2 linked regions of the Aquabacterium sp. OR-4 genome follow. The protein of the gene in region 2 interacts with the protein of the main gene of each other region in a pairwise test. Links are inferred from orthologs where the notes say so. Each region holds a gene or a part of one and is shown on either strand. Other genes may lie near its edges. The genes, in order: N4G63_RS02580 and recJ.

Evidence for each region.
Region 1: the proteins of recJ (region 2) and N4G63_RS02580 interact in binary tests that used the Escherichia coli proteins (3 or more experiments, as listed by UniProt). The link is inferred for Aquabacterium sp. OR-4 from one-to-one orthologs.

Annotation. Positions count from the first base shown.
Region 1 is NZ_JAOCQD020000001.1:636,897-640,437, reverse strand. The notes cover bases 171-3,403. They hold N4G63_RS02580 (DNA topoisomerase III), read right to left. Parts: upstream 3,074-3,403; coding sequence 371-3,073; downstream 171-370. Other genes in these bases: N4G63_RS02575 (SET domain-containing protein), read left to right, coding at 3,287-3,403; N4G63_RS02585 (DUF167 domain-containing protein), read right to left, coding at 171-367. Outside these bases: more of N4G63_RS02585, read right to left, coding at 53-170; more of N4G63_RS02575, read left to right, coding at 3,404-3,541.
Region 2 is NZ_JAOCQD020000002.1:1,374,515-1,377,821, forward strand. What follows is about bases 169-3,167. They hold recJ (single-stranded-DNA-specific exonuclease RecJ), read left to right. Parts: upstream 169-754; coding sequence 755-2,581; downstream 2,582-3,167. Other genes in these bases: N4G63_RS18310 (hypothetical protein), read left to right, coding at 169-758; N4G63_RS18320 (PQQ-dependent sugar dehydrogenase), read left to right, coding at 2,602-3,167. Also shown: more of N4G63_RS18310, read left to right, coding at 1-168; more of N4G63_RS18320, read left to right, coding at 3,168-3,307. UniProt on the Escherichia coli protein: Single-stranded-DNA-specific exonuclease.

The sequences.
Region 1 (3,541 bases), on a different replicon or contig from region 2:
GCCGCGGCCCGGGGCGCTGGCGGTGTGGATCACCGCAGCGCCGGCGGGCGGGTCATTCGGGCCTGGGCAAGCCCAGCTTCGCCAGCCACGCAGCCAGCTCGGCCTCGGGCCGCTCGATGCGCAGCTGCTTGCGGCGCGCGGTGTCGCCGCGCAGCAGGCTCACATCGCGCCTGGGGCAGCCGATGGCTTCCGCCAGCCAGGCCAGCAGCGCGGCATTGGCCTTGCCATCCACCGGCGGCGCGGCCAGGCGCACGCGCAAGGCACCGTCGTGCCAGCCCTCGGCAGCCGTGCGCCTGCCGTTGGGCGAGACGCTGATGTCGAGCACGCAGGCCTGCGCACCGGCGGCGCGCAGGCAGGGCCAGGTCACGGGTCAGGCGGCCTTCTTCGCGGCCACCTTGCGGCCGGCGGTCTTCTTGGCGGCGGGGGCGCCCTTGGCACCCTTGTCGCCACGCGGCTCGAACTCGAAGCCCACCTTGCCCTCCTTCTCGTCCCACACCAGCATGGCCTTGAACTTGCGCTTGGTGCGGTTGGAGACGAAGCCGTCGAACAGGGCGGTCTTGCCGGTGCGCAGCAGCTTGCCCACCTCGTCGTGGCTGATCGGCTGGGTGAGGATGATCTTGCCGGTCTTGAAGTCGCAGGTCACGTTGGCGCCCACCGCGTGCTCGCACAGGTAGTTGCTGCCGTACTCGTAGACATGGCCCTTGCACTTGGGGCAGTTGCCCAGCGATTCCTGGCCCGAGAAATCCACCGCCTCGCCCTCGCCCTCGCCGGCCTTGGCATCGTCGCCAAAGTCGAACTCGAGCTTCCAGTTGGCGATCTCGTCGTCGCGCACCAGCTTCAGCTCGGCGGTGAAGGGCCAGCCGGCCTTGGAGCGGAAGCCCTCCAGCGGGCCCACCTTCTTGTCGGTCAGGAAGGTTTCCACCTCGGCCAGCTCGAAGCTGCGGCTGGCCGGGATCTTGGTGATGCTGAACCCGCAACCCTCTGATTCGGCGCCCCCAGGTGCCGGAATACCGGCCCCGCCCCCCGAGGGGGTTCGACCGGCTTGGGACGGCCCGGCGCCGGTCGAGCCCTCGGCCCCCGTGCAGGTGAAGCGGCGGTAGTTCTCTTTCACCACGCCGCCGCAGTTGGGGCACCGCGCCTTCAAGGTGGCGTAGTCACCCGGGATGGTGTCGCGGTCGTACTCCTTGGCCTTCTTGACGATGCGCTCGGCCATGGCGGCGATGCCCTCCATGAACTTCTCGCGGCTCAGGCGGCCATGCTCCATCTCGGCCAGCTGGTGCTCCCAGGCGCCGGTGAGCTCGGGCTTGGTGAGGTCTTCCACGTCCAGGCCGCGCAGCAGGGTCATCAGCTGGAAGGCCTTGGCCGTGGGGATCAGCTCGCGGCCCTCGCGCAGCATGTACTTCTCGGTGATCAGGCCTTCGATGGTCTGCGCGCGCGTGGCTGGCGTGCCCAGGCCCTTCTCGGCCATGGCCTCGCGCAGCTCGTCGTCGTCGATGGTCTTGCCGGCGCCTTCCATGGCGCTGAGCAGCGTGGCCTCGGTGTAGCGGGCCGGCGGCCGGGTTTTCAGCGCGTTGACGCTGATGTGCTCGTTGGCCACCGTCTCGCCGGGCTGCACCGGCACCAGGGTGGTGTCCTTGTCGTCGTCGGTCTGCGCTTCCTTGCCGTACACCGCCAGCCAGCCGGCGTTGACCAGCACCTTGCCGTTGGTCTGGAAGTGATGGGTGTGGCCCATCGCCTCGACCTGGGTGATGCGGGTGGTGACCTGGAACTCGGCCGACGGGTAGAACACCGCGATGAAGCGCTTGACCACCAGGTCATAGAGCTTGGCCTCGGCCTCGCTGAGGCTCTTGGGCGCCTGCAGCGTGGGGATGATGGCGAAGTGGTCCGACACCTTGGCGTTGTCGAACACGCGCTTGCTGGGCTTCACATAGCCCTCGTTCAGGCCCTTGCGGGCATGCTGGGTGAGCGCGCGCAGCGGACCGGGCAGGTCTTCGTCGGCCAGCATCTTGAAGGTGTCTTTCACCACCGCCAGGTAGTCCTCGGGCAGGTGGCGCGAGTCGGTACGCGGGTAGGTCAGCACCTTGTGCTTCTCGTACAGCGCCTGGGCCAGGCTCAGCGTGGTCTTGGCGCTGAAGCCGAAGCGGCCGTTGGCCTCGCGCTGCAGCGTGGTCAGGTCGTACAGGCCGGGGCAGCTCTGGCTGCTGGGCTTGCTTTCCTCGGTGACCGTGCCGCTCTTGCCCAGCACCGCGTCGGCAATGGCGTTGGCCTGGGCCTCGTTCCACAGGCGGTCGGCGCGCGCATCGGGGTCGTCGCCCTTCTTGTACTTGGGGTCGAACCACTTGGCCTCGTAGTCGCCGGCGGCCGCGGCAAAACCGGCCTTGATCTCCCAGTAGTCGCGCGCCACGTGCTTGCGGATCTTTTCCTCGCGCTCGACCACGATCGACAGCGTGGGCGTCTGCACCCGGCCCACGGTGGTGAGGAAGAAGCCGCCGTCGCGCGAATTGAAGGCCGTCATGGCCCGCGTGCCGTTGATGCCCACCAGCCAGTCGGCCTCGCTGCGGCTGCGCGCGGCATGGGCCAGGCCCTGCATCTGCTCGTCGCTGCGCAGCTTCTCGAAACCGTCGCGGATGGCCTGCGGCGTCATGCTCTGCAGCCACAGGCGGCGGATCGGCTTGCCCAGCGTGGTCTTGGCGCCGGCCGCGTACTGCTCGATCAGGCGGAAGATCAGCTCACCCTCGCGCCCCGCGTCACAGGCGTTGATCAGCTCGCTCACATCCTTGCGCTTGGCCAGCTTGACCACCGCGCTGAGCCGGCTCTTGGCCTTGTCGATGGGCGCCAGGTCAAAGTGCGGCGGCACCACCGGCAGGTGGGCAAAGCTCCACTTGCCGCGCTTGACGTCGTACTCCTCTGGCGCCTTGATCTCCACCAGATGGCCCACCGCGGAGGTGACCACGTAGCGCTCGTTCTCGAAGTGCTCGGCCAGCTTCTCGAACTTTCCGGCCGTGGGCGTGAGCGCGCGCACGATGTCCTGCGCCACGCTGGGCTTCTCGGCAATGATGAGGGTCTTGGTCATGTCTCGGGTCGGCAAACTCGCTCGGGTGGGAGTCCAGGCCGTGCCTTGCCCTGTGCCAGGGAGGCCGTGCCTACAATCCGCGCCGCAGTCTCGCACGCGCGCACGCCCATGTACGGGTGTGCGCACGCGCCCATGAATTCACTTTACCCAATGAAGTTTGCCGTGCAAGCCAACGATCACGATCCCGACTCGCACGCACCGGCCGCCCGCCATGTGCCATCGCAGGCCCATGCCGACACCGCGGCCACGGCGGCGCCCAGGGGCCATGGCCGCCGGCTGCAGGTGCGCCGCAGCGGTGTGCACGGCAAGGGCATGTACGCGCTGCAGCCCATTGCCGAGGGCGAATTCGTGATCGAGTACACCGGCGAGATCATCGGTTGGGATGAGGCGGTGCGCCGCCACCCGCACGATCCGTCGCAGCCCGACCACACCTTCTACTTCCACCTCAGCGACGAGCTGGTGATCGAC
Region 2 (3,307 bases):
CCGACGGCCTGCTGCCGCTGGCCGCCGCCGCCGCGCAGCGCGACGGCCTGGCGATCGACGACGACCCGGCCGACGCGCCGCGCGGCTGGGGCCTGCTGTCGCCCACGCACTGGCACTTCGGCACCGAGCAGGCTTCGCTGATGGACCCCGCCGGCCTGGCCCTTGACGACGCCGACGCGCGCGAACTGTTCGATGCGCTGCTGCCGCTGTTCAACGACGAGGGCTGGGCCCTGCTGTGGGGCGCACCCACGCGCTGGTACCTGCGCCACGCCAGCCTGGCCGAGCTGCCCACGGCCTCGCTCGACCGCGTGGTCGGCCGCAACGTCGACCCCTGGCTCACCACGCACCCGCAGGCCCGGCCCTTTCGCCGCCGCCAGGCCGAGGCGCAGATGCTGCTGCACACCCATCCGGTGAACGCCCGGCGCGAGGCGCGCGGCAAGCTGCCGGTCAACTCGTTCTGGCTGTCGGGCACCGGCCGCGCGCTGGCCGGCACACCGCCGCCCGACTGGCAGTGCGACCACCGCCTGCGCGAACCCGCGCTGGCCGAGGACTGGGCCGCCTGGGCCGAGGCCTGGGGCCAGCTCGACGACGGCCCGCTGCGCGCCCTGCTGGCGCGTGCCGAGGCGGGCGAGGCGGTGGCGCTCACGCTGGCCGGCGAGCGCCAGGCGCAGCGCTACGAGGCGCTGCCGCGCGGCCTGATGAAGCGCTGGTTCGGCGCGCGGCGCGTGGCCGCGGCGCCACTGCTCGAAACCCTATGAACAACGAGACCACAAGCAACGCGGGCGCTCCGGGCGCAGGGCTGCAGCTGTTCGTGCGCGACGTGCCGCCGCGCGCGGCCTTTGCGCTCGAGCAGGCCGGCGTGCACCCGCTGCTGGCGCGGCTGTTTGCCGCCCGCGGCGTGCGCGGCACCGAAGCCCTGGACGACGGCCTGGCCCGGCTGCTGCCGCCGGCCACGCTGAAGGGCGCGGCCGAGGCCGCCGTGCTGCTGGCCGATGCCATTGCCGCGCAGCAGCGCCTGTGCATCGTGGCCGACTACGACTGCGATGGCGCCACCGCCTGCGCCGTGGCGCTGCGCGGCCTGGCCATGCTGGGCGCCGCGCCCGGGCAACTGCAGTACGTGGTGCCCGACCGCCAGATCCACGGCTACGGCCTCACGCCCGAGATCGTGGACCTGGCCATCGCCCAGCACCGGCCCGACGTGCTGGTCACGGTGGACAACGGCATCGCCAGCAGCGCCGGCGTGGCCCATGCCCGCGCCTGCGGCCTGAAGGTGCTGGTGACCGATCACCACCTGCCCGCCATCGACGAGCACGGTGCCGTGCAGTTGCCCGACGCCGATGTGATCGTCAACCCCAACCAGCCCGGCTGCGACTTTGCCAGCAAGGCCCTGGCCGGCGTGGGCGTGATGTTCTACGTGCTGCTGGCCACGCGCGCCGAGCTGCGCGCGCGCGGCGCCTTCGCGGCCGACAGCGGCGCCGGTGGCGCCGGTGGCGCCGGTGGCGACCAGGTTCGCCAGCCGCGCCTGGATGCGCTGCTGGACCTGGTGGCGCTGGGCACCGTGGCCGACGTGGTGCCGCTGGACGACAACAACCGCCGCCTGGTGGCCCAGGGCCTGAAGCGCCTGCGCGCCGGGCGCATGCAGCCGGGCGTGGCGGCGCTGTTCCAGGCCGCGGCACGCCAGCCGGCCCGCGCCTCGGCCTTCGACTTCGGCTTTGCGCTGGGCCCGCGCATCAACGCCGCCGGCCGCCTGGCCGACATGACGCTGGGCATCTCCTGCCTGCTCACCGACGACGCCGACACCGCGGCACGCCTGGCGCAGCAGCTCGATGCCATCAACCGCGAGCGCCGCGAGGTCGAGGCCGACATGCGCGTGGCCGCCGAGCTGCAGCTCGACCGCCTGCTGGCCGCGCCAGACCTCAGCACCGCCGTGCCGCCCGCGCTGGTGCTGTTTGACGACAGCTTCCACGAGGGCGTGGTGGGCATCGTGGCCGGGCGCCTGAAAGACCGCCTGCACCGCCCCACCTTCGTGCTGGCGCGCGGGCAGGACGGCTGGCTCAAGGGCTCGGGCCGCTCGATCGCCGGTTTTCACCTGCGCGATGCGCTCGATCTGGTCAGCAAGCGCCACCCCGGGGTGCTGAAGAAGTTCGGCGGCCACGCCATGGCCGCCGGCTGCACGCTGGCCGAAGACCAGGTGGCCACCTTTGCCCAGGCCCTGCGCCGGGTGGCGGCCGAATGGCTGCAGCCGGCGGCGCTGAACCGCAGCCTGGCCACCGACGGCCCGCTGGCCGCCGAGTGGTTCAACGCCCACACCGTGGGCACGCTCGAAGCCCAGGTCTGGGGCCAGGGCTTTCCGGCACCGGTGTTCTGCGACGAGGTCGAGGTGCTGCAGCAGCGCCTGGTGGGCGAGAAGCACCTGAAGCTGCGCGTGCGCACCGGCGGCCAGGCCGGCACGCTGCGCGACGCGATCTGGTTTGGCCACAGCGAGCCGCTGCCCGCCCGCGTGCGCCTGGCCTACCGCCTGAGCCTCGATGAATTCCAGGGGCAACAACGCATCCAGATGGTGGTAGAAGCAGCAACATGATGTTGCAGCACCGCCGTTCGATGCCCCACCCTGCCGGCCTGCCCGGCCTGATCCACCTGGCGCCCGGGCCCGGCCTGGCGCGCGCCCGCCGGCTGTTGCGCCGGGCCCGCCACGGTGCGGGGCTGCTGCTGGCCAACGGGCTGCTGGCGGCCGGCCTGCTGGGGGGCGCCAGCCCGGCAGCGCTGGCGCAAGCGCCCGCCAGCAGCCTGAAGGCTCAGCCGGTGGCCCACGGCCTGGTCAACCCCTGGGGCCTGGCCTTCCTGCCCGATGGCCGCATGCTGGTCACCGAGCGGCCGGGGCGCATGCGCATCGTGGCCGCCGACGGCAAGCTGGGCCCGCCGCTGCCCGGCCTGCCCACCGTGGTGGCCGAGGGCCAGGGCGGCCTGCTGGACGTGGTGCTCGACCCCCGGTTCGCCAGCAACCGCCTGGTCTACTGGAGCTACAGCGAAGGCGCCGACGACGGCGGCAACAGCACCGCCGTGGCCCGCGCCCGGCTCGACGGTGCGCCCGGCGCCGAGCGCCTGGCCGAGGTGCAGGTCATCTTCCGCCAGATGCCGCGCGTGGCCAGCCGGCTGCACTTCGGCTCGCGCCTGGCCTTCGGCCAGGACGGGCGCCTGTTCATCACGCTGGGCGACCGCTTCACGCGCAAGGACGACGCGCAGACGCTGGACAACACGCTGGGCAAGGTGGTGCGCATCGAGAGCGATGGCCGCATCCCCGCCGACA